Regions from separate parts of the Priestia aryabhattai genome, predicted to be linked through region 1. Evidence: riboswitches for the same ligand, from Rfam matches in the RefSeq annotation. Region 1 holds a riboswitch; the other holds the start of a gene.
What was found. Region 1 has a riboswitch for glycine ahead of M3225_RS23525 (amino acid permease). Riboswitches for the same ligand answer to the same signal wherever they lie in the genome.

Region 1 (15,423 bases):
AATCATTTCATTAAACTGTTTAGATAAAATACCGATTTCGCCCCGCTCAATTTCTCGTTCCGGAATTTTTTGATTAAAATTCCCGCGCGCTACTTGTTCCGCCAATTCATATAGTTTACGAATAGGATTCACAATTTCCCTTGCATATAACGCAGTAAAAAAAGAAAGCAGTAAAATTGTAATACCTGAAACGGTCCAAAGCGTTTTTTCAAACATTTTATAAGGCCTGTAAATTTCTTCAACGGGTAATTCAGCAATAATTCCCCAATCCAAAACAGGAATATATTCGAAAGACGCAAAGAAATACTTACCTTCGGTGTTCACAACGCGCTGATATCCTGATTTATGATTCATCGTTTCCTGGACGATTTCATTTCCCCTGGCATTTTCACCGATTCTCTGTTTCTCAGGGTGAGAAATAATTCTACCATTGCGGTCTACAATAAACGTATAGCCGTTCTCTCCTATATCGAACGTTCGAAAAATGGATTGAAAGCTTTTATTTTCTTCAATGCGCAGCGCTAAATTTATGACCTTTTTTACATTTTGCTGCCCATCCAAAATAGGAATCGCCATCACCACAATGTAATGCTTTGTATCTGCTGAAACGACATCGCTTAAATATATTTTTTTGGTTCGCAGCGCTTCTTGAAAATATTTTCTTTTACTTAAGTTCACATGTTTCATACTCTTTAAATCATTCGGGTAATAATGCTCAACATACCCTTTTGTATTAAAAATGGTTCCGCTATCGATATACGGTGAAATATTGACTATTTTCTGCAGTTCTTTGTCTATCTCTTGTTCATCATCCGATAAAAAAATAGGATCTCGCTGTACCTCGTCGCCCAGGCTCCAAATATCTTTAATGACGACGTTAATTTGCTCTTTCATTCTCTTGACGGTTTTATCAGTTACCTGTCGATATTGATCTTGAGAAATATTAGGCAGCATAACTCTTGAAACAATAAACATTAGCGTCAGTACGGTACAAATAAGAAGCACATTAATCGTGAAGATTTTCCAAAACGTATGAGATTTAAACCATTTCATGTTTGTTCACCTTAATCTAATGAAGTCTACCTCCATTGTACTGCAAAATGAAAACTTTTCCATATAAATGACGGAATTCCACCTTTAGACACAGAAGAATAGCATTTTGTTCTACATTGCTATAAGAAAACTATGAGCTTTATCACTGTGTTTTCTGTTAGAACAATTTCTTTAGGGTTCTTATATAACCTTTGCTTCCTGCATTTTCTTCATGCAGTAGAAATCAATTATTTATCCTCCAATAAAAAGACCCCATCACGGAATGATGAGGTCACAAGTTTACTATTTCTTTTATTAAAAAACAGGTTCATTTACTGCTGATTTTCTTGCCTTTAAAGATTTATTTTCTTTCTCCTTCTAGTCCAGTAAAAACCAAATAAGAGAATAAACCAAACAGGCGTCAACAATAAGGATGGACGCGTAGCATCAGAAAACATCATAATAACAAGAATCACTGCAAACAACGCTAGCACAACATAGTTTATAAAGGGTGTTAATGGTGCTTTGAATGTTGATGTTGCATGCAGTTGCGGGCGCGTTTTTTTATATCTTAGATGGCAAATCAGAATGAGACTCCACACCCAAATAAAACAAATAGCGCTAATGGTTGTTACAATGCCAAAAGCTTGGTCTGGTATAAGTTTGCTTAACAGAGCTCCCGCTGAAATGACCAGCGTAGATACAAACAATCCATTACTTGGTACGTGATTTTTGTTCAGTTTTGCAAACTTAGATGGCCCTTGGTCATTTTTACTTAAATTATATAAGATACGGCTTGTTGAAAACATCCCGCTATTACAAGCAGAAGCGGCTGAAGTTAATACAACAAAATTAATAATTCCAGCAGCAAGTGGAATTCCGACTAAACTAAACGTTTTAACAAACGGGCTTTCCGCTGCATTTAATTCCATCCACGGGTTAATAAATAAGAGAACGATAAGCGCTCCAACATAGAAAAATAAGATTCTCAGCGGGATTTTATTAATGGCCGATGGAATATTTTTTTCTGGATTTGATGTTTCTGCTGCCGATACCCCTACTAATTCAACCCCTACATATGCAAAGACAACCATTTGGAATGAAAGTAGGAAACCTGAAACTCCATTTGGAAACAGTCCTCCATGATTCCAAAGATTTTGAACAGTAACGGATCCTGCATCTGTTTTAAATCCCATTACCAGCAAAATAACCCCAATAACAATTAACACAAGAATCGTAATAACCTTTATTAAAGCAAACCAAAACTCTAATTCTCCAAATAATTTTACGGTTAATAAGTTAAGCCCTAATAAAATGATTACACAAATAAGTGCAGGAATCCACTGAGGGATATCGAACCAATATTTTACATATACACCAACTGCAATCACATCAGCCATAGCGGTCATGATCCAACAAAACCAGTAGGTCCATCCCGTTACAAATGAAGCCCACGGTCCAAGATACTCTTCAGCAATATCTGTTAACGATTGATAACCTGCTTTAGACAGCAGCAGTTCTCCTAGCGCTCTCATCACAAAGAAAAGCGCAATACCAACAATTAAATAAGCAAAGATGATAGAGGGACCTGCAAGCTGTATTGCTTTACCAGAACCTAAAAATAACCCCGTACCAATGGTTCCCCCAATCGCGATTAGCTGAACATGACGATTGGATAAATCCCTCTTTAATTCTCGTTGTTCCAACTCTAACTCCTCCTAACAATAAAACCTTTGATGCAATCGTGCGGACTACAAATAAAGTCCAATAAAAAAAGAGATTGGATGCGCTCCAATCTCATGGTCATAAGAATAACAAATATTATAGTATATGCTAACAATTATTAACATGCCAAATAAATATCCGGTACTCTTCTGTCCTTTTGCCTGAGATTGTGAACCCTTCGGCGTCGCGAAACTCTCGCGATCTCTCCAGAAGCTGCTCCTGCTATAGTGTGATCCATAGCAATCATAGCTTTCTACGTATTAAATTTTTCGATCAATATAATGACTGTCGAATAGTTGTTTATTCTAATACCAGTCGCATGCTTTGTCAACAGGAAAGATCAGTTTCATTTATTTTCCTTTTTCAAAAGAAGGGAATAAAATGTATTCAATCATAAAAACCTTATTCCTTTACTTGTGATAAGGCTCACCCTACCCCAAGCAAAAAAGAGCAGAAACCCAGCCCTGCCCTCCACTTCTCACCTATTCACTTCTTCAACGTCAAACTCACCACATTCTCCACATGCGCTGTATGAGGAAACATATCCACAGGCTGAATGTAATCAACATTATAAGCCTTCGACAGCTGTTGCACATCTTTCGCTAATGTGGATGGATTACAAGAAACGTAAACCACTTTCTTTGGCTTCACTTGTAAAATTGTTTTTAGAAGCTTATCATCACAACCTGTTCGCGGTGGGTCAACGACGATAACGTCTGGCTTCCAGCCTTCTTTTACCCACTGCGGCATCCATTTTTCAGCCGGACCCGTTACATATGTGGCATGTTCGAACCCATGATCTTTAGCATTTTTTCGCGCATCTACAATGGATTCTTCAATCGTGTCCATTCCGCGAATTTCTTTGGCATCTTTAGCAAGCCATAAGCCAATTGTACCTACTCCGCAATAGGCATCTACAATTTTTTCATTGCCTGTTAGCGCAGCTGCTTTTTTTACTTCGTCATATAGCTTCACTGTTTGAAGAGGATTCAACTGGAAAAATGCACGTGCTGAAAGTTCGAACGAGATATCTCCTAACGTTTCTTGGATCACCGACTTTCCAGCGAGTGTAAACGTTTCGTCTCCAAAAATAAGCGATGTTTTTTGACCATTTACGTTTTGTACGAGCGATTTCACTTCCGGTAGACGACGCTGAATTTCTTTAATCAGCAGCTCTTTTTTCGGAATTTCTTGTTTAGCCGTAATCAGGACAATTTGCACTTCACCCGTTTCAAATCCTACTCGAGATACGATGGTACGTACAATCCCACGGCGTTTGCGCTCATTGTAGATAGGAATTTGAAGATCTTGTAAAATTCGTTTTATTTCTTTTGTCACGTGATTCGTGGCTCCATGCTGAATAGGACAGTTTTCAATGTCAATCAGTCGATGAGAATTCAGTCCATACAAACCAGCGATGACTTTTTGTTTATCCACACCTACTTGAAACTGAGATTTATTACGATAGCCCCACGGATCTTCCATGCCAATTGTTTGGCGTGTTTTCGCTTCTACTTTTTTTAATGAACTGTGACGTTCGAACGCTTGCAGAACAATATCGCGCTTGGATTCTAACTGACCTTCATAGGATAAGTGCTGAAGCTGACAACCTCCGCACTGTTCATAAATAGGACAGGGTGCTTCTACGCGATGAGGGGATTTTTTACGAATTCGCTTAATCTTTCCTTCGGCAAACTTATGCTGAACATTTGTTGCTTCTACAACCACTTCTTCATTTGGTAATGCTCCCGGCACGAAGACGACTTGGCGCTTAAAATATCCTACGCCTTCTCCATTAATACCGAGTCTTTTTATAGTCAACGGAAATGTTTGTCCTTTTTGAACTTTCATTTCAGTTTTTGGTTTATTCATGAGACCAACTCCGATTAGTTTAAATTCTTTATATAGTTATTAACGGTCCTTAGCTGCTTAAAACCTATTAGACCGTATAGCTTTAAAAAAGACATCAACGCATATTATAACACTTCAACAGCAAAAAACCGACAGGAGAAACATTCCCGTCGGTTTTTATCTTTATTTCTTTTTAGAAGGACTTTTCTTTATTTGTTTGCGTTCGTTCATTAAATCATCAATACTTTTAAACCTATAGCCCTGCTTTTTTAAATCCACAATCGCTTTATCTAACGCATCCGCGTTATCCTTTGAAACGGTATGCAAAAGCATGATGGCACCTGGATGTATTTGAGCCATCATGTTGTCGTATGAGTAGCGCCAGCCTTTTTGTTCATTCACTTTCCAGTCAACAAAGGCAAGTGACCAAAATACATTCGTATAGCCCTCTTGCTTTGAAAGAGCTAGCGTTCGTTCGCTAAATACCCCTCTAGGTGAACGAAGATATTTCATTTCATCACGACCTGTAATGTGCTTGTATTCATCTTTTACTTTTTGTAATTCCTCTTTAAAACGTGCATCATCTACTTGAGTTAAGTCAGGGTGATGCCATGAATGATTCCCGACAATATGCCCTTCTTTTACCATTCGCTTAATCAGCTCAGGCTCTTCTTTTAAATAGTGTCCTGTTACAAAGAACGTCGCAGGAACCTTTCTTTTTTTGAGCACGTCTAATACCTGGGGTGTATAACCATTTTCATAACCGTTATCAAACGTTAAATAAATATTTTTTTCATTTGTATCTCCGAGGTAAAAAGCATCATACTTAGCAAGAATTTGTTCATAAGCTGTACCTGCGGATGCGGGCTTGTGATTTTTACTTTTTTGAAACCCCCAGCTGATAGGAGTGTTTGGATACATTTGTGCTTCAACAGATGCTATGCCTGTTGACATCACGAATAAAAAAACGAGAAAAAAGGTGAACCGGCGCATAAGAAGCTCCTTTCGGAAGTCATTTTACGCTTAGTATCCACTCAATTTTCTCGTTCATGAACGTTACTTTTTACCATACGTTCCGGACGTATGATTATTTAAATACCGGCTCTTTAAATTGCTCAAGCTTTTCGAATGAAGATTTGTCTACGTCTGCATGCAAGCTGTTTCCATGTGAATCCATCGTCACTACAGCTGTAAAACCTTCTACTTTTAGATGCCACATTGCTTCAGGAATACCGAACTGCATCAAATCGACGCCTTCTACGCTCTTAATGCAGTCAGCATAATACTGTGCAGCTCCGCCGATAGCATTTAAGTATACACCGCCGTGCTCTTGAAGAGCAGCAAGCGTTTTAGGACCCATACCGCCTTTACCAATAACCGCGCGGATACCAAATTTCTTCATAATATCCCCTTGGTAAGGTTCTTCACGAATACTTGTTGTTGGTCCTGCAGCGGTTACGTGCCATTTTTCATCTTCATCTTTTAACATAACCGGACCACAGTGATAAATGATTTGTCCATTTAAATCAATTGGCGCATCGTGATCTGTTAAATGCTTGTGAATGGCATCGCGTCCTGTATATATCATACCGTTGATGCGTACCACGTCGCCAACTTTTAATTCACGAATTTGTTCTTCTGTAATAGGTGCTTGTAATACAACTTCTCTTGTTTCATCTGCATTTTGTTTCTCTTCTGCGCCTGCATTTTTATTAAAATCTACTTCTTCGCCTTCTTGATACAGCCACTCTTGAACGCTTCCTGTATCGGCATTGATTTTAACGCCTAAACGGCGGTAAGCCCAGCAGTTATAAGCAACTGACACATAGAAGCTAGCAGGAATGCGGTGAATAACGCCGACTTTACAGCCAAGCAATGTCGTTTCTCCGCCAAATCCCATTGTACCAATTCCTAACTTATTGGCATTTTCCATTACATACTCTTCTAATTCTTTCAGCTGAGCGTTTGGATTTTCGTCATCTAAGTTTCGGAACAGCTGCTCTTTTGCTAATTCATAACCTGTTGTACGGTCGCCACCGATTCCAATACCAATGACGCCGGCACTACAGCCTTGACCCTGTGCTTGATACACAGAGTGCATCACACATTTACGAATGCCGTCTAAATCACGACCAGCTCTACCTAAACCTTCTACTTCACAAGGTAGGCTATACTGAATGTTTTTATTTTCACAGCCGCCGCCTTTTAAAATAAGACGCGCATCAATATAGTCATTTTCCCACTGTTCAAACTTAATAACCGGCGTGCCTCCGCCTAAATTATTACCGCTGTTTTCTCCAGTTAACGAATCTACGGAATTAGGGCGAAGCTTTCCGTGCTTTGTTGCTTCCTCAATTGCCCAATAAATCGCTTCTTTAATTTGAAGCTGATTCACTCCTACAGGGGTTTTAATTTTAAATGTTGGCATACCTGTATCTTGACAAATTGGCGATAAGTTATCGTCCGCCATCTTAATATTATTGGTAATGGTCGCTAAAGACATTGCTGCACGTGTTCCTGCATTTTCACGCGCTTTTGCCTTTGCAATAGCACGTCGAACGTCTTTTGGCAATTTTGTAGATGTTTCAACAATTAAATCGTACATGCTTTGTTTTAAAGCTTCAATCATCACTTAATTCCTCCCATATCCCGCTAATGTATGTATTTATCTATCTGTCGTACAACTTTCAAAATTTATTATACTCCTTCAAAAATTGTTTCGAAAGACCTTTATAGGAGGATTTCCACTTCAAGCAAAAAAGCGCTAGTTTTTCTAGCGCTTTTTCCTTTGTTCATTCTTTATCTTTTTTAAACTGTTCACATTTTGCTTCGAGGTCATCAATCATATTAATTAAACGGTCAATGTCTTCTAGGTCTGTGTTTTCAGGCTCCATTGAGTCTAATACGTGTACAAACATATTCAAACGATCTTTTAAATAACGTACTTGTGAATCTTTATCTCGAACGGCGTTTCCCATTTTAAACCCTCCTGATATAGCTTTTCATTCGTATTTCTTTATATCCTAACGAATACTTTCATATTTGACAACTAAAAGCAATAAAATCCATAATAGTCACTGGTGTCCGTTATGAATGAGACGTATAATTTAGTCTAGCAGGACGGACCGTGAGATGCTTTCATAATCATTTCACTTTACGGAAAAATAAAAGGAGTTTTTTTATGGCCACTTTACAACGAATTACCCCGGAGTTCGATCCGTGGGAAGCGTATTTAGATATGAAACAATATGGCAAACCGACGCTCACAAACGTTGAATTTACAACAACGACCCTTTGTAATATGCGGTGTGAGCACTGCGCAGTTGGATATACACTGCAGCCAAAAGACCCAAACGCACTTCCGCTTGATTTAATTTTAAAACGTCTCGATGAAATTCCAACTCTTCGGGCGTTAAGCATTACGGGGGGAGAGCCTATGATGTCTCTATCTTCTGTGAAAAATTATGTGGTGCCTTTATTAAAGTATGCACATGAACGAGGTGTCCGTACACAGATTAATTCAAATTTAACATTAGATCTTTCTCGTTACGAACAAATCATCCCTTATTTAGATGTTTTACATATTTCTCACAACTGGGGAACGATGGACGATTTTGTAGAAGCTGGCTTTGCAATGATGGAACGAAAGCCTACTTATGAGCAGCGCGCAAAATATTTCGACCGAATGATTGAAAACAGCCGCGCTCTTGTAAAAGCAGGTGTAACGGTATCAGCTGAAACGATGTTAAATAAACGTACACTTCCTCATATGAAAAAGATCCATCGTCAAATTGTTGATGAAATGCTTTGTCAGCGTCATGAAGTACACCCTATGTATCCAAGTGACTTTGCCAGCACCCTAGAAACATTATCTCTTCCTGAAATGCGTCAAGCTATTCATCACCTTCTTGATATTCGAGATGAAAATGTCTGGATGCTATTCGGCACGTTACCGTTTTATGCATGCACTAACAATGAGGAAGACTTAGCGCTCTTACAGCGCTTGTATAGCAGTAAAAATGTAACCGTTCGAAACGATCCAGACGGGCGCTCTCGCCTAAATGTAAATATCTTCGACGGAGATATTATCGTAACGGATTTCGGTGATACACCTCCTCTTGGCAACATTCAAGATACAAAACTTACAGACGCTTTTGATACGTGGCAACAAAGCACTATTTCTAAAGAACTTAGCTGTCATTGTTCAGCTGTGTCGTGTTTAGGACCTAATATTTTGGTGAAAAACAGCTATTATCGAGATACTGATTTTAGCAAACTTGAAGCGAACATTACAAAATAACAAAAAGAGATTCCATCGATGGAATCTCTTTTTGTTATCTCGGCTGATCGTAAGCACCAAAGCTTAAGGAGACATAATCTTGTACAGGAATCCATGCTCCAATTCCTTGAGACGTTACATTTCTCACTACAATTGAACGCTTGCTGCCTTTTACCGTTACATACACTTCTCCATACGTTACTTTTCCCTTTTCACTTACAGCAGGCGTGTACGCATACAGATAACCTACTTTTTTGGGAGCTACGTTATAGACCTGGTCTTTTTTCGTTCCGGCACCTACAAACGTTTGAAATGATAAAGTTAGCTTTGTTTTTTTAGCTGCTTCGATTAGCATCATTTGTTTAACATGATCAGGCTGAGGCACTTTTGCTGTTAATCCGCCTTTTACATGGCTTTGATTTTCTTGGCTGTACATCATTTTGTACTGAGTTTTTCCTGCTCTGTTATCATAATGATTTGTATTGATTCGCTGGTGCTGCCAGTTAACATTTGTTTCTGTTGATTCATAATTCAATGGCCACTGCCCTAAAAAAATGGTTGCTCTGAACCCAATTGCCCATGGAGTTTTAGAAATGTTTGATTCATTTAATATACGAATTAAATCAGGGTTTTCAATTTTTACATTTGATGTTTCAATGAGCTCTTTTGTGAACTCACTCGGCTGCAAGTATGGCGTATCTTGAGTAGCATTTGGATAGGTATTTTCTTTTGAAATATTTAAAGCTGAAGAAGGCACGTTGATGGTAGGCTGAGCTGTTTTAGCAATGGCGATCTTCGTTGAACATGAAAATGAAATAATGATGGTAAACACAAATAAAAGCAATTTACGTAACATCTAGAAACTCCTTTCAACATCGTTAATGAATGCAACCATAGTTTTTTCAAACATCTCCTGTTTTATCCTGAATAATAAAAGGGAAATTATTCCATTTACTTACACAAAAAGAAGAGATTAAGACATAACTAAATCAATCCAATCTAAAGACGAACAAATTGGATAAATGCGCTAGTATGGGTCACTTGTTACACCGCTGTTGATTTCCGTGCAAGACTTCGCTTTCCGCGGGCGGCCGATGAGCCTCCTCGTTGCTTACGCTCCTGCGGGGTCTCATCTATTTCGCTTCTCCCGCAGGAGTCTTCGCCTTGCTCTCCAATCAACAGCTAGAAGCAACTAAACACATGAAACCTATGTTCACCATAACCATAAAAAAATCCGAACGATTCATCGTTCGGATCTTCCTTCAACTAAAACACTTTTGTCCCAGCCTCTTCTTTTTTAAATAAGATAAAAACCAATTCCCATAATAATATAAGCCCCTAAAAGAGTTGCACCTTCGAACCAGTTTGTGTCTCCGTCATTAGAAATAGCAATCGTTAAAAATACGGCTGTTACCATCGCAATCAACTCAGGCCAAGTAAAAACAAGAGACATTTGGCTTTCGAACATCAGCGAAACTAACACCAATATCGGTGCTACAAACATCGCTACTTGTAAAGTCGATCCAACAGCAATTTCAACAGCTACACCCATGCGATTTTTAACGGCCATAATAATAGCCGAAGCATGCTCTGCCGCGTTTCCAACAATCGCTACAATGATGACCCCGATGAATAGCTCACTCCAGCCAAAGCTTTCTGATACAATTTCGATTGTGCTAACCAAGCTTTCAGACACATATGCTACAGCTAACGTAGACAAAAAGAGAACCGCAATCGCTTTCCACATTGACCACTCTGGCTCCTCATGTTCTTCTACGTCTTCACTTTTATGCTGATACACGCCTCGATGCGTTACCAGCTTAAAAAATAACGCCGCTAAGTACAAGATGATGAGAATAATGGAGATTCCGACACTTAGGGACATGGTCTTCGCTTCGTTCATCTCGCTGGCAAACACTTCAGGAATGACAAACGCAACAATAACGGCAAAGATCAATAATCCAGAATTGTGTCTTGCATCATAGACATTAAATTCTTGACGCTTAAATTTTAACCCCCCGATAAAGAATGAAAGACCGCCTACAAGAAGGAGATTTCCTAATACAGAACCAGTTAACGATGCAAGCACCACAGCTGTAAGACCTTCTTTTAAGGCAAAAATAGAAATAATTAATTCTACAGCGTTGCCAAACGTAGCATTTAATAGACCTCCTATTCGAGGGCCAGCTACAACAGCTAAGCTTTCTGTTGCTCTCCCCATAAAAGCTGCGAGGGCAATGATTGTTAAACAGTAAATAATAAACATAAGAACATCTGACCAGTGCATCATGTGCCCAATAACAGATAGCGGTACCCCAAGAATAACCGCTATAAGAAAAATCCGATTGATCATCGTTATGTACACCTACCTTATTCATTTTTTGACAACAAAATCAATCATATCAAATTAATGGAATTTGTATAGACTCACCGTCAATGTTAGTATTTTTAACCTATTTTTATAAATGATAAACCCCTAATTTATTTTTGATTAAGATATTTAAAAATTAGCCAAACTACCAAGGATAATGAGATAGGATGAGGAGTGAAAAAATGAGTAATGATGTAAAAAATCAAATTTTATCCGTACTGGATGACTATACAATAGGAACGTTAGCTACGATTCAAGATGGAAAACCTTATTCACGCTTTATGATGTTTTTTCATGAAGATCTTGTGCTCTACACCGCCACCAATAAAGACACCCATAAAGTTGAAGAACTAGAAAAAAACCCTTACGTTCATATTTTGTTAGGCTATGATGGGCAAGGTTGGAGTGATCCTTATGTAGAGGTAGAAGCCAAAGTAAATGTGGAAACAAACGAAGAGTTAAAAAAGAAATTTTGGAACGCAAAGTTAAAAGAGTGGATTAAAAGCCCGGATGACCCAAATTATTTGCTTCTTCAGCTGACTCCTGAACGCATGCGCTATTTTGATAAAGCCGGAAGCAAACCAAAAGAAATGTAAAAGTGGACATTGTCCACTTTTATTTTAATTCGAAGGTTTCTGTCACTTCGATACTGCCAGCAACCGATTGTAGCATCGAACAATTCTTTCGGGCTAGCTCAATCGATTTTTTAATTTTATCTAATGGAAGGTCTTCTCCTGTGATGATATAGTGCAAATGAATTTTTTCAATTCGCCCCGCTTTTTCATCATTGCGCATCATATCAGCCTGGATGCGTAAATCCGAAAAAGAGATTCTTTTTTTCTCTAGAATCTTTCTTAACACGCCTCCGCTGCAAACGGCAATGGACGATACCAATAGCTGATACGGACGAAAGCCATATTCTTCATCTCCGGCGATATGTAGCTCTCCATAAGGAAGATTTGTCGTAAACCCCGCCTCTTTTTTCATGTTAAATTCCATTTTCTTCACTCCTTCACTTCATTATAAACCGCTTTTTATATAAACAACTACTCTCAATATGGATCACTTGTTACACCGCTGTTGATTTCCGTGCAAGACTTCGCTTTCCGCGGGCGGCCGATGAGCCTCCTCGTCGCTTACGCTCCTGCGGGGTCTCACCTATTCCGCTTTTTCCACAGGAGTCTTCGCCTTGCCCTCCAATCAACAGCTAGAAGCAACTATATACATTAAACCTATGTTCATCGTCACCATAAAAAATCCGAACGAGTTTGATTCTTAGTCAAGAATCAAACTCGTTCGGATCTTCCTTCAACTAAAATACTTTTGTCCTAGCCTCTTTTTATGACTCCGTGTTAAATTAATTTTCCGGCGCGAATATCATCCGTCATTCCTTCGTAAGGTGCTTGAGCTACAGCTTCCTCATTGTTCGCTCCGACATTTTTGATAAACGTAATATCAGCAAATTCGGGCACAACGTATTTCGGATATGTTTCATATTTTTCACGAGATTCATGCATTAAATCAAGATGATCATTCTGGTAGCACACTGTAATCTCAGGATGTTCGTGTACCCATTTTGGAAAGAAAATAACGCCGTGCATGCGTTTTTCATCGGGCATAAAGTTCAAAGATACATCTGTTCCAGTCGGTTCAGTCCAAGATACTTTATATACATCTTCTGTTAATTTCACAATATCTACTTTTTGGTCACGAACCCATCGTCCTGCCACCATTCCACTATGAATACGGTAATCGATTGTATTTTCGTTTTTGATATAAATTTCATATTCCCATCCGTTTTCGTATGTGTAAATCATATGATTACCAATAAATTTTTCCATTTTTATATCGCTCCTTTGATTTGATTTATAAAACTTCGTATATGTCTAACACAACGCTGTCTGGGTGTCTCACAGCAGCTCCTAGAAAAATGCGGTCTTGTAACCACTTATACTTCGCACTTCCTGTTTCAAAGACAGGAATCGTACGAAAATAAACATGCTCTGGAGGTACAATTTCACCTTCAGCAGCCTGTTCTCTAAATTCTTCACTAACCTGACGTATTCCGTTGTTTTCAGTATAAATAAGTTCATCATCTTCTGTTTGAATCACATACCGGGCAGATAAATTGACGCGGCCATCTGAACGAATAATTTGAGAATCCGCTCCGCTTGGAAGGATTAAGCCTTTTATCTCTCCATCTGCAGTACCTGACTTAATAGGTATAAACTGTTTCTTTCCCAATCCTGTATGACCAATGACAATCGGTGTACCGACATTAATTGTGAATGTTGCTATTTTCTTAAGCACTGGTTCCATCATAACGATCACCTCTTAATTGTAAATAAAAACATGTAACTATTTACATGTTTTATTGTACTCCCCTTACATAAAGATGTCAAACGGACAGCACAGCACGTTTACATCCTTGTCAATAAAGCGTTTTCCTTGTACGATTAAACAGTTGGATTGACAAAATATAGATAAAAAGAGGTTGAATGCTATGAGTACTACTCATCAACAACGTTTTTGGATTTTAGTTAGCCTTGTCGCTATTTCTGGATTTAGCCAAGGCATGCTGCTGCCTTTAATCGCTATTATTTTTGAGAAAGACGGTCTTTCCTCTACTATAAACGGATTAAACGCGACTGGATTGTACCTGGGCATCTTATTTATTTCTCCTTTCATGGAAGCGCCGCTTCGTAGATACGGATATAAGCCAATTATCGCAGCAGGAGGACTTTTAGTTATCGTATCTTTAGCTTTGTTTCCTTTGTGGAAATCTGTTGTTTTTTGGTTTGTGCTTCGTTTATTTATTGGAATAGGAGATCACGCCCTGCACTTTGGAACTCAAACATGGATTACCTCGTCTTCACCTGCCGATAAACGAGGTCGAAATATTTCATTGTATGGGCTTTTTTTCGGTATTGGTTTTGCTGTTGGTCCTTTAATGACGCCGTTAATTGAGATTAACCTAGCGCTTCCTTTTATGATTTCTTCCGCTCTATGCCTCATAACCTGGGTATTTTTATTTTTGATAAAAAATGAATTTCCCCTACAAGAAGTTGAGGTTAATTCATTAAAAGAAACGGCTAAACGATTTTCTAAAGCGGCTAAATATGCTTGGATTGCTTTTTTACCGCCTTTTGGATATGGTTTTTTAGAATCCTCACTGAACGGAAGCTTTCCTGTATATGGTTTACGAATTGGTTTGCAAGTAGAGTTTATTTCACTCCTGCTGACTTCCTTTGCAGTTGGAGCTATTGTATTTCAGCTTCCTCTCGGAATACTGAGCGATAAATTCGGACGGAAATTGGTATTAGGATGGATTTTATCAATTGGAGCCGTCACGTTTTTCACAGCAAGTCTATTAGAAGAAACCGCTATTCCATTGATAGCATGTTTATTTATAGCGGGCATGGTTGTAGGTTCTACGTTTAGTTTAGGCATTAGCTATATGACAGATTTGATTCCTACTCGTTTACTGCCTACAGGCAATTTACTATGCGGCATTGCTTTTAGTATTGGAAGCCTTGCCGGTCCTTACATAGGCGGTACTTTTATTCAGTTCTTTCACCATGTCAGCTTTTTTAATATTATTAGCGGGATGCTTGGCCTTATTTTTATCGTTCTTTTTGTGTTCGGACAAAAAATGCCTATACAACAAAAAACAAGCGAGAACTTATAAGTTCTCGCTTGTTTTTTAGACTTTTAGCATTCGGTGTTGAAGAGCCGATTTTTCAATTTGAATCGTCGTATGCTCAATGCCGCAGTGATCGTGTACTAAATCAATGGCTTTTTGCAAAATCTGCTGACAATCTTTTTCATCTTCTACGCGCATATGACAGCTCAATGAGTCCAGTCCTGAAGTAATCGTCCAAATGTGTAAATCATGCACATCTTTGACTCCTTCAATGTTTTCAAGGAGGTTTTTTATTTCACTGTGCTCCACTCCTTCAGGAGAGCCTTCCATCAAAATATGAACACTATGAGCAAGCACTCCCCAAGCGCTTTTTAAAATTAATACAGACACAACTACAGAAATAATAGGATCAGCAATATACCATCCAAACAGCATCATAAGAAGTCCCGCTACAATAGCTCCAATGGATCCTAAAGCGTCTCCCAATACGTGTAAGTAAGCGCTGCGTAAATTTACATTTCC
Region 2 (15,423 bases), on a different contig from region 1:
GTGAACCTTATGCGTCTTTTCTTTCTAAAATAGGGAGAGATTTTCCAGATTTTCAAAGTTGGAAAGCAAATATCCGAGGGGTGGACTTAAACAATCAGTTTCCAGCTTATTGGGAAATCGAAAAAAAGCGTAAAGAACCTAAAGCGCCGCATTATCGAGATTTTCCAGGCTATGAATCTCTCTCTGAACCTGAAGCTCAGGCAATGGTAAAACTCGTTGAGCGTCATGATTTTGATTGTGTGATTGCTTTACATACCCAAGGAGAAGAATTTTATTGGGGGTATATGAATGAAGAGCCGGAGGAAGCAGAGGAAATAGCAAGCTATTTTGAAAGGGTAAGTGGTTATAAAGCAGTTAAAACGATTGATAGTCACGCGGGATTTAAGGATTGGTTTATTTTAGAAAAGAAAAAGCTGGGGTTCACCTTAGAACTGGGGAAAGGAATTAATCCGCTGCCTTTATCTCAAATATCGCGCGTGTATAATCCGACCAGGGCTATTTTAGTTGCGGCAATGGATTATCTATCTATTTAAAAAGCCATGCAAAGCATCTGCTTTGCATGGCTTTTTTAATGATGTACCGCCGGATAGCCGTGATGTATAATGGTCATCACGGTAAACCATCCGAATACACCGAATGTTAGTACCGAAAAACCAATGCCTAATATGTTTTTATTTCTAAAAGATGAAATAGCTGCAAATACGCCTAGCAATGTTGTTAGTGCAAAAATAATCATAAGACCCACTCGAAGGAACCTCCTTTAGGCAACTTAAAATTAAAGCGCTATCATTAGCTTATCCCTTTAATTGTAAAACTTTTCTAACCGTTTGTCGAGATGAAAACCAATCTTTCTTTCGCTTCTTTGGCTTAGAATGGTCCTTACTTTCATTTATAAGATGATGTGTGTATGATAATGCATATAACGGAAATAAATTTTACAAGGAGGACACATTATGAACTATCATCGTATACCGCTAGGACCTATTCAAACGAATTGTTACGTCGTTGCTAACGAAAAAAGAGAATGTTTAATTTTTGATCCGGGAGCTCAGGGAAAACAGCTGGTTGAATTTCTCGAAAAACAAACGTATAAACCATTAGCTATTTTGCTGACACACGCTCATTTCGATCACATTGGAGGAGTAGAGGAGATGAAGAATCACTACTCTATCCCGCTTTATGTACATAAAAACGAAAAAGAATGGCTTCATAATAGTGACTTAAACGGTTCGAAATTTTTTGACTTAGGAGAAATCACAGCTCCAGATGCAACCGATATTATTTCATCCGAAGGCAATTTAACAATCGGTTCATTCCAATTTGAGGTGTATGAAACGCCTGGTCATTCTCCTGGCAGCGTTTCATATTATTTCAAACCGGGTAACTTTGTAGTATCTGGTGACGCGCTTTTTGCAGGCGGCATCGGACGCACAGATTTACCTGGAGGTAATCAAGCTCAGCTGTTAGAAAGCATCGAATCGAAATTGCTGTCCCTTCCAGAAGATACGCTTGTACTAAGCGGTCACGGACCTGAAACAACTGTGGGACACGAAATGGATCAAAATCCTTTTCTAAATGGTTTTTAAGAATACAAAAAGCGATGGAAGCCCATCGCTTTTCTCTTTACTGTCCTGGTGTCATCATAAAAGTTGACCAGTACGTGAACCCCACAAAAAAGACGGTCAAATATGCTCCGAAAACGTAAATGTACATTCTTTCAGACAGCTTTAAATAACTAAGAATTACAAAAAAGCCTGTTTGAGCTAAAAAGAGTAAAGAAGTCTTATGCATGTGACCGAGGTAAAACATTACAGTAAAAATTGCTGTCCAGAACCCCATTACACGGTACATTCTTTCCACGTCCATTTCCTCCTTTATCACACTTAGTTAGTGTCATGATGAATGTCATCGTTGTGTAAGCACTAGAAAGCACTTATGAAACTATATCGATACTTTTCCATTATAATACATCCTTCCTTTCCTGAAAACGCTATCTTTTCCTTGAAATACGACAGAAGAAAAAAGTTATACAAAACGTGTGCGAAATTCTATACAAATGTTATACAAAACATGTACAATATATATAAACAAACTATAACTAAAAAACGGGAGGGTTTCATATGGAAGAAATTAAATTTTATACGTACCCGAGCTGTACATCTTGTCGTAAAACGAAAAAGTGGTTAGTGAAGGAAGATATAAATTTTAAAGAGCGTCATTTATTTAGAGAAACACCTACTCATAAAGAAATGCTTGAACTTCTTTCCATGACAACAGAAGGGATGGATGAACTTCTTGCTAAAAGGAGTCAAGAATATAAAAAGTTAAATGTTGATGTGGACAGCATGACGTTATCAGAAGTAGTCAATCTATTAATTGAGCATCCCCGTTTGCTTCGCCGACCAATTTTAACAGATGGCAAAAAGCTTGTAGTAGGCTATAACGAATCCGCTCTTAAAAATTTAGTCAAGAAAAAAACAAGTCTTGCGTCTCTAGTTGTGTAAGCGTACATGATAAAAAAGCTCAATTTAGTAAATACCGAATAAAACGACAGCGTAGAGTTTACATCACGTTGTCTTTTTTTTATGTAATCGTTTAGAGGTGTACAGAAGTTGTACACTGTGTACAAGGATTGAAACGAAAAAAAGAAACGTATACTAAAAAATTTATAAAAAATAAAAAAAGAAGGAGGGAAATCTCGAAAAAGGTCGAAATTACTGTTCTAGATGTTTTAACAATCATCTTTATTACAAATAAAGGAGCGATGATCGTTTGACCGAAATTGAACAGTTTGCTACTTACGTTATACGAGATGCATGTGAGTGCCGAAGTTCTGATGTGCATATTGTGCCCCGAAAGAAAGATGCTGTGATTCAGCTGCGAATTGACCAGGAGCTTATTTTAAAGAGAGTCATTTCGAAGGAAATGTCTGAACGGCTCATTTCGCATTTTAAATTTTTAGGAGGAATGGATATTGGTGAGCGAAGAAAACCTCAAAATGGTGCCTTGACCACTTCCATTGATCACTACCAAGTAAATCTGCGTTTATCGACTCTTCCTACTTCTCATGATGAAAGTCTTGTTATTAGGCTTTTACCGCATCAACAATCTACATCTCTCAAACATTTATCTCTTTTTCCTGAACATACTAAAAAGCTTATTTCTCTCTTGAAATTCTCTCATGGATTGATTATTTTTACCGGTCCTACAGGATCAGGTAAAACCACTACTTTATATACTCTTTTACACGAAGTAAAACACCTTTTAAATCGAAATGTCATTACTCTAGAAGATCCTATTGAAAAACCGAGTGAAACCGTGCTTCAAGTTCAGGTAAATGAACGCGCAGGGATTACGTACACGAGTGGTTTAAAAGCCATATTGCGCCATGACCCAGACATTATCATGGTGGGAGAAATAAGAGATAGTGAGACAGCCAAAATTGCTGTGAGAGCGGCGCTTACCGGGCACTTGGTTCTGACAACGATGCATACTAAAGATACAAAAGGCTCTTTGTACAGGCTGCTTGAGTTTGGAGTTAGCTTTCAAGAAATGGAACAGACTCTTGTAGCAGTAGCCGCGCAGCGCCTTGTAGAAATTCGCTGTCCGCTGTGTCCCGGAAAATGCCACCCCGTATGTAAAAAAATGAGGAAGCATCGTCAGTCCAGTATATATGAATTGCTTTACGGCAAGGAGCTTAGCGCAGTGATGAGAGAAGTGAAAGGAGAAAATGCGGATTATGATTATAAAACGCTCCGAGATGTTATTCTGAAAGGAATCGCGCTTGGCTATTTATATCCGCATTCGCTAGACGGATGGGGGTAAAGACAAACAGACAAAAAAGGTGGTCTCTTGCTCAGCAAGCTAAAATTCTTAAGCAGGTCTCTAAACTTTTAGAGAAAGGATACACTCTTTCTCAAGCTCTTTCGTTTTTGACGTTTCAAGTATCTAAAAAAGAAAAAACGGATATTGAAAAATGTCTTGAACAATTAAAACGAGGAGAATCTTTACACGATGCTTTTGTTAAACTTCAGTTTCACCGTGATATTTTAAGCTATTTATATTTTGCGGAACAGCATGGAAATCTTCAATTTGCTTTAAAAGAAAGTAGCTCAATGATTGAAGAAAAAGTAAGGCATCGTAAGAAATTTCAAAAGCTTGTTCAATATCCCGTGTTGCTACTCCTGTTTATTCTTTCGGTTTTGTTTGTTTTAAGTACGGTTCTACTTCCACAGTTTGAAGCTCTGTACTTATCCTTTGGAAACAAACAGTCTTCGTTTATCCTCCTGTTTATGAAGGGGATGTCGCTCTTTCCTTTTGTGTTACCTGTAGTCATCAGTATGCCAATCATCCTCTCTTTGTTTTATGTGATTTATATCAAAAAATTGCCTCCAGTAGTTCAAATGCAGCTTTTTATGAGAGTTCCCGTTATCCGAACATTCACAAGGCTATTTAACTCTTACTTTTTTTCTGTTCATATGAGCAATTTATTAAACGGCGGTTTATCTATTTATGAATGCTTTGCTCTTTTTCAAAAGCAGGAGCATCATCCATTTTTTCAAGTAGAAGCTTTTGCTTTTACAGATCAACTTTCCTCAGGAATGCGACTAGATCATATCGTCTCAGCTAAATCTCATTATGAAAAAGACTTGGCTCAAGTTATTGTGCATGGACAGCAGAACGGTGAGCTTTCTCAAGAGCTGTATGATTACAGTTTATTTATGATGGAAAGAATGGAACAATTTATTTTTCGTATTTTAAAATATGTACAGCCACTTACATTTTTATTCATCGGGATTGTCATTCTGCTTATGTATATGTCTGTTATGCTTCCGATGTTAGAAGTGATGTCGAGCTTGTAGAAAGGTGAAAGAATATGATTCTAAAAGGTAATAAAGGATTTACTCTTATTGAAATGTTAATTGTTATGCTTGTTATTACCGTGCTTTTGCTCATTATGATTCCAAATGTGTTAAAGCATAATACTGTTATTAACAACAAAGGCTGCTCGGCTCTTGTCAAAACCGTAGAGGCTGAGGTACAAGTATATGAACTTGAAAACGGCGAAACACCAAGCCTAGAAGAGCTTGAAGCAGGAGGCTACTTAAAAGAAGGCACCGTATGTCCAAATGGTCAAGCTATTCAAATTGACGGTACCGGAAAGGTTACAGCTAGTGGTTCTTCTTAAGCAAAAAGGATTCACTCTCATTGAAATGCTAATGGTTTTATTTATTGTGCAAGTGATGATGTTTTCCATTATCGTAACCATTCGGCCGCTTGTGGAATATTACAAAATCACATTATTCTTGCGACAGCTGCAAAGCGACACGTTTTATGTGCAGCAGACAGCCATGAACCGAGAATCTCCAATTAAAATTAGCTTCGCATCGAAGGGAACAGAATATATTGTTTCTGATTCTCGAGCCGTTCTTTATAAACGCACCTATGACTCCACCATTCATATCGCGTTTGGAAGCGGAAATTCCACGATACAATACAACAAAAACGGAAATATTTCTCAAGCAAAGACCATTTTTATTAACAACCAAAAATTCAAATACAAAGTTACTTTTCAAATAGGTAGAGGCCGTTTTTATGTGGACAAGATGTAAGGGTCAGCAGGGCTATACGCTGTTAGAAATGCTTGTTTCATTTAGCATGCTTCTACTCCTAACCGGTACAATTATTCCTTTGTATGTTCAGATGAAGGAAGCAGAAAAGAAGCAATATGTTTCGTACCAAGCTGATGCTATCTTGCACGAAGAGCTATTGAAATATAAATATGAAGCAGGATATAAACGGCGAGAAAAAATCGTAAAAGAAAACGTTGCGTTTTATCTGAAGTGGAACGGAGAGAGTACTCAAAAGCTTTGTGTAGAATGGACAGATTCCACTGAGAAAATGAAAAAGAAGTGTGATGTGATGTTAAAGTGAAAAGTGAAAAAGGCTTTACGCTTGTGGAGATGTTAGTCAGTTTTACTCTTTTTTTGATCATCGTTTCGTTTTTGCCCATTATCATTCCGCTAGCCAAGCAAACATATAATCCAGACTTTAGTATGAATGAAATGGAGTGGGAAATTTTTGTGAATCAACTTGCTATGGAATATCGAGAAGCAAAAGAAGTGGGAATTCATGCGACTACTCTTACTTTGAAAATGGAAAATAACCAGATCATCACTTATGAACGCTATGAAGACAAGATAAGAAGACGAGTGGATGAAAGTGGCCATGAAGTTGTGCTGCAGCATATTAAGAATATTATGTATGAACAGCAAAAGGAAAGGCTGCTGATTCGTTCAACAGACGGTTTTAACAAAGTCAGAGAAGAAACCATTACGACGTTTTTGATGCTTGCTTATGAAACGTAACGAGCAAGGATTTATTCTACCGGTTGTTTTAGCATTTTGTGCGCTTTTTCTTCTGTTAGTAGCTCAGCAAACCACATATTTTGTGACGAAAAGTTCATTTTATCAAGAAGTAGAACAGAAAAATCGTCTGCAGCATCTTTTAGAAAATGCGGTTGTACATGTGAAAAAAGAAATAAAAGAACATAATAAATCCCCATCTGCACCTTTAGTATTAGAAACTGGTACGGTTTCATACGAAGTAGTAAGTGAAGATGAACAGATAATTATCCTAAAAATAAGGTGTCAAACATTGCAAGGAAGAGCATTGACGGAAACGGCATATATTCAAAAAAAGGATCAACACATTGTGAAGTGGACGGATTAAGTCTCTTTCTCTCCGGATATAATAGTGCTGAGGAGATGATTATATGAAAACGAATGATTATGTAAAATATATGACTCAGCAATTTGTACAATATATGGATCAGCCAAAAGAAGAAAGGAAAACGAAAAAGATTCAAAAAAAAGAAGAGCGAGCACCTTTTGCAAACAGATGGTTTGGGATGATTCCGCTGTCGTTTATGCTGTGGTATCGAAAGAAAAAAGAAAGATGAGCATATGATATGCTCATCTTTCTTTTTAACCGGCTTGTGTTTTGTTAAATTGACGAGACATCGTTTCGGGCGATATGTAAAATAAGCCACCGTTTATAAACTTAAATAATATAGTTGGTTCGTACAGTTCTTGAAGCGCTGTTTTTTCTGTCATATATATTTCTGGCAGCTCTTCTGCTGTTTCGTAAAAATGATCAAGAAGCGCTAAGTCTTCATACCATCTCTCCTGCGCTTTTTCAGCCCATTCAGTTGGCTGAGCTTTAACATAGTCAGTCACATATGATGTGAGTCGTGCGATCGCACTTTTAGGTTTAATAAAAGGTGAGAGAGTAAAGCAATAGTCTGAGATTTTAGATGACAAATTTTGATTAATGATTAATTCATGAAATGATTCAATAATTTGTCCATTGATTAAATTAATGCCAAGCGACAAGAGCTCATCTTTTTTACGATCGCATTTGTACGAGACTTTAATATTTAATGCAAGCCAAGGGTGTAAAGGCTGATTTGTTGGCTGAGCTGATGCAACTTGTTCATACAAGTGAATAAACCCGCCTAGCTTTTGAGTAGAAGCGAAAATTTGGTGCAGCCTAGGTGAACCAAAATGAATTCGTTCTCCTTGAACGGAATCGTCTTCAAATGCTGGGTCTGTAATGAAAGTGAGGGAAGCAGGAGTTGCTTCTCCTCCTGTCTTTTCAATATAGTGCCAATAAAATGGACGATTCATCAATTCTTTATCGAGTTCAATCGTTAATTGAACCGTCAGATAAGACGGTGTTTCTGTTACAATAGAACAATTATTAGCTAGAAAATAACGTTTTAAAAATTGATGAATATCAGTTTGCTGCATGCTGATCCTCCTCGCTGTCTTCGTATTGAATAATAGACGTCAAGTTCTCCATTTTGATTTTTATTTCTCCTTCACTCCGTGAATGAAATAAAATATCTTGAATATGCTCTTCGATATTTTTTAAATCAAGCTTTGTTAAAATATCATCTAACTCTCCAACAACTCGTTCAAAAAGATTTATTTTTTCGTATAACAATTTTAAAATATGTTCTTCGACCGTATGTTGAATTGCTAAATTGTAAATGTGAACATCATGTTTTTGACCTAAACGATGGACCCTTCCAATTCGCTGTTCTAGACGCATTGGATTCCACGGTAGATCATAGTTAATGATATGATGACAAAACTGAAGGTTGATTCCTTCTCCGCCCGCTTCAGTGGCAATAAATACTTGCGCGTGGCTTTCAAAAAGCTGCTTCATCCAGTCTTTTTTACCTCGCTTAAATCCTCCTCTAAACGGTACAGAGGTAATTCCATGCTGTTTTAAATACCACTGTAAATACAGCTGAGTTGCTCTATACTCAGTGAAAATAATAACTTTGTCATCAATTTTTTGAACGAGTTCTAGCACTTTTTCTGCTTTTGCATTTTGCGGCACTTGCTGAAGTAATTCCATTAACGGAGTAATCATATGTTCCGTTAATGCGCTGTTTTGATCTTCTTGACGTTCCAGCATGTTTTTTAAGGTCATATACACAGCTTCACGGCTGCTGCAGGCTTCTCGCTGCAAGGTTAAAATTGAAAAAGCGCTTGAAGGGTGAAGCCCGTTTCCTTTAAAAGACGTAATCGCATCGTATAGTTCGCGTTCTTTTGGTGAAAATTCGACAGGAATGGTTTGAACAATTCGCTTTGTCCATTCGATACCCGTGTCGTGGCGGCGATTTCGAATCATAACTTTGTTAACAAGCTCTTTTAAGTATTCATCATTTTGCAAAGAACGTTTTTTAGCAGAAAATAACTCTTCAAAATAGTCTTTATTGCCGAGATGTCCAGGCTTCAAAAGAGAGACTAAATTAAAAATTTCTTCAATTCGATTTTGAATTGGTGTTGCGGTTAGCAACAGACAAAATTTCTTCTTCAGACTTTGAACAAATTCATAGTTTTTTGTTTTGTTGTTTTTGAGTTTATGAGCTTCATCAATGATGATGAGGTCGTAGTCTTGTTCTAGCACAATTTCTCGGTGAGGAGAACGTTTTGCTGTATCAATTGAAGACACAACGATGTCACACTGATCCCACACATATGATTTTCTTTGAGGGACTGCGGGAATATAAAATTTTTGATTCAATTCCATAGCCCATTGTGAAACAAGCGAAGCTGGAACTAAAATGAGAACTTTTTTAACAAGTCCGCGAATCATATATTCCTTTAAAATTAACCCCGCTTCAATCGTTTTCCCAAGTCCTACTTCATCTGCTAAAATGGCTTTCCCATTCATTGTTTCAACTACTTGTTTGGCTACTTCGAGCTGATGAGGAAGCGGCGTTAAATCGGCTAGGTGTTTTGGGCTTTGTAGTCCTTCAAATTCTGAGATAAGCGTTTGGTCTTCTATTTCATAGGCAAGCTTATACAAATCCCATGCAGACCAAGGGCCGTCTTGCTCCAATTTAGTCGAGAAGGCCGCTTCCCATGTTTCATCAATGTTTAATTTCACTTTCATAATAAAAATGCTCCTTTGTGAAAAATTTTTATTGAACAAATGATAAGAATCAGGTAGGATAAAAATATATTTAGAAAATTTTAAAAAGAAAATAGATTAGCACTTTACAAATGATTGTGTGAATAAAGATAGATACATCTTTCAGTAGTATGCCCAACTTTACCAACTTTATAGAAGCGAATGATGACACGGGGAGAGACTACTTGAATGTAGCGCCGAAGGAGCAAGCAATAAAATTGTGAATCTCTCAGGCAAAAAGACTCTTGTTTGACGCAGCTCTGGAGAGTGTCTATGCGTTTATAGACCACCCACGAGGCAAACCTATTTGTTTATAGGTAAACTTTCAGGTGAAAAGGACAGAGACTTCCTACTAAATACAGTAGGGGGTTTTCTGTCCTTTTTTGTTTGGATACATAGTGATCCCCACACTATTTGAAAACTCCCCGTTATGAAAAGTTTCACGTGAAAAAGAGGAGGACATGAATATGACAACAGAATTAAACAAAACGCCGCTTTATGATACCTATCAAAAATATGGTGCCAAAACAATTGATTTTGGTGGATGGGCTCTTCCAGTTCAATTTTCTTCTATTAAAGAAGAGCATGAAGCTGTACGTACAAAGGCAGGTCTTTTTGATGTTTCTCATATGGGAGAAATTCTTGTAACAGGAGCTGATAGCTTAGCTTTTCTTCAGCACACGATGACAAATGACGCTTCTACTCTCGTAGATGGAAAAGCGCAGTATACGGCTATGTGTTATGAAGACGGAGGCACGGTAGATGATTTGCTTATTTATAAAAAAGCAGATCAAGAGTATTTGCTAGTCGTAAATGCTGCTAATATTCAAAAAGACTATGAGTGGTTAGCGTCTCACAAACAAGGAGATGTAACGCTCGTTAATCAATCTGATGAAATTGCACAGCTAGCTTTACAAGGTCCTTTAGCAGAAAAAGTTCTACAAACTTTAACGAACGAAAACTTATCTTTATTAAAGCCATTTACATTTGCTGATGATGTAGAAGTAGCGAATGTAAAAGCTCTTGTTTCACGTACAGGATATACCGGAGAAGATGGATTTGAAATTTACTGTTCTTCAGCTGACGCCTCTCACTTGTGGACGGCTATTTTAGAAGCAGGCAGTGCTGACGGTGTGTTGCCTTGCGGATTAGGAGCTCGCGATACACTTCGTTTTGAAGCTACTTTGGCTTTATATGGCCAAGAGCTTTCAAAAGATATTACGCCAATTGAAGCTCGAATTGGATTTGCAGTAAAAACAAACAAAGACAGCTTTATTGGAAAAGAAGTGCTAAAAGAACAGCGTGAAAGCGGAGCGCCTCGTAAATTAGTAGGAATTGAAATGATTGATAAAGGTATACCACGACACGGTTACGAAGTATTTGCAGACGAAGAGCAAATTGGGTTTGTGACAACAGGTACACAGTCACCTACACTAAAGAAAAACATCGGTTTAGCGCTATTATCAGCAGAGTATTCAGAGCTTGGTCAAGAAGTGGAAGTGCAGGTTCGAAAAAAACGCTTAAAGGCAAAAGTGGTTTCAACACCTTTTTATAAACGTTCAAAGTAAGCTTTGGGGAGGAATTTAACATGTTACATCGCTATTTACCAATGACAGAACAAGATCAGCAGCAAATGTTAGCAGCAATTGGTGTTTCATCTGTTGATGATTTATTTTCAGATATTCCGCAGCGCGTTCGTTTTCAAGGAGAATACAATATTAAAAAAGCTGCTTCAGAGCCTCAGCTATTAAAAGAATTAAATAATATGGCTGCTAAAAATGCTCATTTAAAAGACTATTCTTCTTTTTTAGGAGCAGGGGTTTATGATCATTACATGCCGGTTATTGTTGATCATGTTATTTCTCGTTCGGAATTTTATACGGCCTATACTCCATATCAACCAGAAATTTCTCAAGGAGAACTTCAGGCCATCTTTGAATTTCAAACAATGATTTGTGAGTTAACGGGAATGGACGTGGCCAATTCTTCTATGTATGACGGAGGAACTGCTTTAGCAGAAGCCGCTATGCTTAGTGCGGGTCAAACCAAAAAGAAAAAAGTACTTGTCTCTGCGGCCGTTCACCCTGAGTCAAAAGATGTTTTAAAAACGTATGCGAAGGGTCAATACATTGAAGTGGTAGAAATCCCTGCAGCAGACGGCATAACAGATATGATTGCATTAGAAAAAGAGATGGGAAATGACGTGGCAGCTGTTATTGTCCAATATCCAAATTTCTACGGGCAAATCGAGCCGTTAAAAGAAATTGAAGAAATTACTCATCAAGAAAAATGCATGTTTGTTGTTTCCAGTAATCCTTTGTCATTAGGCTTATTGACACCTCCTGGAGACTTCGGAGCGGATATTGTTATTGGAGATGCACAGCCATTTGGTATTCCAAGTCAATTTGGAGGTCCACACTGCGGATACTTTGCAACTACGTCTAAGCTTATGCGAAAAATTCCAGGGCGATTAGTAGGGCAAACTGTGGATGAAAACGGTAAGCGAGGGTTTGTTTTAACCCTTCAAGCTCGTGAACAGCATATACGCCGCGATAAAGCGACGTCTAACATTTGTTCAAATCAAGCGTTAAATGCTTTAGCGGCATCAGTTGCAATGACAGCTTTAGGTAAGCAAGGTGTAAAAGAAATGGCGCTGCAAAACTTATCAAAAACGCATTATGCATATGAAGCGTTAAAGGCAAAAGGGATAAATGTAGCATTTGAAGGACCGTTTTTTAACGAATTAGTCGTGAAGCTTCCTGTTTCGGTAACAGAAGCAAACAATCATTTATTAGCATCAAAAATAATTGGCGGTTATGATCTTAGCCGTGATAACCAAGCGCTTGAAAATCATATGCTGCTTGCTTTTACAGAGCTCCGTACAAAAGAGGAAATTGACCAACTTGTAAATGAATTGGGGGATCTTCATGCTTAATCAAAATCAATCACTTATTTTTGAAAGCAGTAAAGAAGGGCGAATCGGCTATTCATTGCCTGAATTAGATGTGCCGCAAGTAAATGCTGAAGAACTGCTTGGAAAAGCGTATGTGCGTACAGAAGCTCCTGAGCTTCCTGAAGTATCAGAACTTGATATTATGCGTCATTACACAGCGCTTTCAAAACGAAATCACGGAGTGGATTCAGGATTTTATCCGCTTGGTTCATGTACGATGAAATATAATCCAAAAGTGAATGAACAAGCAGCACGCATTCCTGGATTTGCGCATATCCATCCGCTTCAAGATGAGCAAACGGTTCAAGGTGCTCTCGAACTTCTATATGATTTACAAGAGCATTTAACAGAAATTACAGGAATGGATGAAGTAACACTTCAGCCAGCAGCAGGTGCTCATGGCGAGTGGACCGGACTTATGATGATTCGTGCCTATCACGAAGCAAATGGTGAGACGCAGCGAACAAAAGTCATTGTTCCAGACTCAGCTCACGGAACGAACCCGGCTTCGGCAACAGTTGCAGGATTTGAAACGGTAACGGTGAAATCAAATGAACATGGCTTAGTGGACTTAGAGGATTTACGCCGCGTAGTAGGAGCTGATACAGCTGCTTTAATGTTGACAAATCCAAATACGCTAGGGTTATTTGAAGAAGATATTTTAGAAATGGCGGAAATCGTTCACGCAGCAGGTGGCAAGCTCTATTATGATGGTGCAAATTTAAACGCAGTATTAAGTAAAGCTCGTCCTGGAGATATGGGGTTTGACGTTGTTCATTTAAACCTTCATAAAACTTTTACAGGTCCTCATGGAGGTGGAGGCCCTGGTTCTGGCCCGGTAGGTGTAAAAGCAGATTTAATTCCGTATCTGCCTAAACCAGTGCTGGTAAAAACAGAACAAGGCTATCACTTTGATTATAACCGTCCTCAGTCAATTGGACGCGTAAAGCCGTTTTACGGAAACTTCGGTATCAACGTTCGCGCTTATACGTATATTCGTTCAATGGGTCCAGACGGCTTAAAAGCCGTAACGGAAAATGCCGTGTTAAATGCCAACTATATGATGCGTCGTTTAGCAGAACACTATGAGCTGCCGTTTGACCGTCACTGTAAGCACGAATTTGTTTTATCAGGAAAACGTCAGAAAAAGCTTGGCGTGCGCACATTGGATATCGCAAAACGATTGCTTGATTTCGGCTATCATCCGCCGACTATCTACTTCCCGCTTATCGTAGAAGAGTGCATGATGATCGAACCAACGGAAACGGAGTCGAAAGAAACGCTAGACGCGTTTATCGATGCGATGATTCAAATTGCAAAAGAAGCAGAAGAGACGCCTGAAGTCGTGCAGGAAGCTCCGCATACAACGGTTGTGAAGCGCCTTGACGAAACGCTGGCAGCGAGAAAACCAGTCCTTCGTTATCAGAAAGAACAGGCTGTTCAAAACGTCTAACAAAAAACCTCGCCTTTTGGGCGAGGTTTTTCTATATAACATACCATTATTTTTTCTTTTTTACTTTACCGTTCCACATTTTGAAGCCGCCTTTTAAATCATAGATTTCTTGGACACCGTGGCGACGAAGCATTTGTGCTGCACGTCCTGTGCGCATTCCGCTTTGACAATAGATGTAGACTGGCTGATCTGGACGAAATTCTTTAATGCGCATACGGAACTGTGAAAGAGGAATATTTCGTGCGCCTAAAATATGTCCGTTCTCGAATTCATTCGGTTCGCGAATATCAACTAGCTGTGCTTTGCGGTAGCCGGTGCGAAATTCTTCTTCAGTTAACGTTTTCATTATGCGACGTTGGTAAAAGAACATAACGACAGAGTATATGATGATTACTCCAAGTAAAATGAGTACTGCTGTAATTGCTGACATGCTGATTCTTCCTTTCTTCGACAAAATCCATACTCTTATTATATAAGTGAATGAAATTAGAAGTAAAGCGATTTTGCCTTGAATCTAGCGGATTTCTTCCCGAAAATGAAAAAACTACCACATTTGAATTCACAGTTTTATGTTGCTCTTTGCTTTTCCTTAGCCCAATCTTTTGGTAGACTAAAAAACGGATTTATTTTTTATATTACATATAGCTGAGGATGAGGTAGATGAAAGCAAAGTGGAGATTTATTGATTCCAACAACCGTTCGCCTTATTACAATATGGCGTTAGATGAAGCGTTATTAGAATGGCATAGTAAAGGGGAAATTCCACCTACGATTCGTTTTTACGGATGGAACCCTCCAACGCTGTCAATCGGTTATTTTCAAAAAGCTGAAAAAGAAATTAACTTTGATAAAGTAAAAGAATTAGGATTAGGCTTTGTAAGACGTCCAACGGGCGGCAGGGGCGTGCTTCATGATGAAGAGCTTACTTACAGCGTAATTGTATCTGAAGAGTATCCTAACATGCCTAAGACAGTTACAGAAGCATATCGCGTGATCTCTGAAGGTTTACTGGAAGGATTTCGTTCGTTAGGGCTCGAGGCTTATTTTGCTATTCCTCGTTCAGAAGAAGAAAAAAATAGTTTGAAAAACCCTCGTTCATCCGTGTGTTTTGACGCTCCTTCTTGGTATGAACTAGTTGTAGAGGGCCGCAAAATTGCAGGAAGTGCCCAAACAAGACAAAAAGGAGTTATTTTACAGCACGGCTCTATCCTGTTAGAGATTGATGAAGATAAATTATTCAGCGTATTTAATTATCCAAATGATCGCGTTAAAGAAAGAATGCAGCGGGCATTTCGTTCTAAAGCGGTAGCGATTAATGCAATTGCGGGCCGCAAAATCTCTATTGAAGAAGCGAAAGAAGCGTTTTATAAAGGATTTGCTTCAGCTCTTGATATTGATTTAGAACCATATACACTGTCTGAAGAAGAGGAAGCATACGTAGAAGAACTAGCGCGCACAAAGTATGGATCGGATGAATGGAACTTTAAGCGCTAAACGGATGTGGAGGGAAATAGATAAAAGTGCAACT

Region 2: it holds a riboswitch for glycine, as region 1 does, so the genes downstream of both, gcvT (glycine cleavage system aminomethyltransferase GcvT) here and M3225_RS23525 (amino acid permease) in region 1, are expected to answer to the same signal.

What each region holds. Positions count from the first base shown of each region.
Region 1 is NZ_JAMBOQ010000006.1:117,512-132,934, reverse strand. Features, by position in the region: gene M3225_RS23530 (PAS domain-containing sensor histidine kinase) at 1-1,053, opposite strand, end outside; gene M3225_RS23525 (amino acid permease) at 1,386-2,738, opposite strand; glycine riboswitch at 2,897-2,977, opposite strand; gene rlmD (23S rRNA (uracil(1939)-C(5))-methyltransferase RlmD) at 3,244-4,629, opposite strand; gene pdaA (delta-lactam-biosynthetic de-N-acetylase) at 4,792-5,601, opposite strand; gene M3225_RS23510 (fumarate hydratase) at 5,696-7,237, opposite strand; gene M3225_RS23505 (SE1561 family protein) at 7,401-7,586, opposite strand; gene yfkAB (radical SAM/CxCxxxxC motif protein YfkAB) at 7,790-8,908, shown strand; gene M3225_RS23495 (YfkD famly protein) at 8,943-9,743, opposite strand; gene M3225_RS29690 (hypothetical protein) at 9,932-10,066, opposite strand; gene cax (calcium/proton exchanger) at 10,185-11,240, opposite strand; gene M3225_RS23485 (pyridoxamine 5'-phosphate oxidase family protein) at 11,441-11,854, shown strand; gene M3225_RS23480 (OsmC family protein) at 11,874-12,257, opposite strand; gene M3225_RS29685 (hypothetical protein) at 12,328-12,462, opposite strand; gene M3225_RS23475 (phenolic acid decarboxylase) at 12,611-13,099, opposite strand; gene M3225_RS23470 (DUF3237 domain-containing protein) at 13,125-13,580, opposite strand; gene M3225_RS23465 (MFS transporter) at 13,762-14,946, shown strand; gene M3225_RS23460 (cation diffusion facilitator family transporter) at 14,962-15,423, opposite strand, start outside.
Region 2 is NZ_JAMBOQ010000001.1:864,527-879,949, reverse strand. Features, by position in the region: gene M3225_RS04550 (M14 family metallopeptidase) at 1-533, shown strand, start outside; gene M3225_RS04545 (DUF2759 domain-containing protein) at 569-745, opposite strand; gene M3225_RS04540 (MBL fold metallo-hydrolase) at 954-1,586, shown strand; gene M3225_RS04535 (DUF2626 domain-containing protein) at 1,624-1,860, opposite strand; gene M3225_RS04530 (Spx/MgsR family RNA polymerase-binding regulatory protein) at 2,121-2,504, shown strand; gene comGA (competence type IV pilus ATPase ComGA) at 2,773-3,825, shown strand; gene comGB (competence type IV pilus assembly protein ComGB) at 3,816-4,862, shown strand; gene comGC (competence type IV pilus major pilin ComGC) at 4,877-5,188, shown strand; gene comGD (competence type IV pilus minor pilin ComGD) at 5,130-5,612, shown strand; gene M3225_RS04505 (type II secretion system protein) at 5,596-5,934, shown strand; gene comGF (competence type IV pilus minor pilin ComGF) at 5,931-6,368, shown strand; gene comGG (competence type IV pilus minor pilin ComGG) at 6,358-6,732, shown strand; gene M3225_RS04490 (YqzE family protein) at 6,776-6,961, shown strand; gene M3225_RS04485 (YqhG family protein) at 6,987-7,811, opposite strand; gene M3225_RS04480 (DEAD/DEAH box helicase) at 7,798-9,471, opposite strand; glycine riboswitch at 9,652-9,744, shown strand; gene gcvT (glycine cleavage system aminomethyltransferase GcvT) at 9,957-11,057, shown strand; gene gcvPA (aminomethyl-transferring glycine dehydrogenase subunit GcvPA) at 11,078-12,424, shown strand; gene gcvPB (aminomethyl-transferring glycine dehydrogenase subunit GcvPB) at 12,417-13,895, shown strand; gene M3225_RS04460 (rhodanese-like domain-containing protein) at 13,942-14,325, opposite strand; gene M3225_RS04455 (lipoate--protein ligase family protein) at 14,556-15,389, shown strand.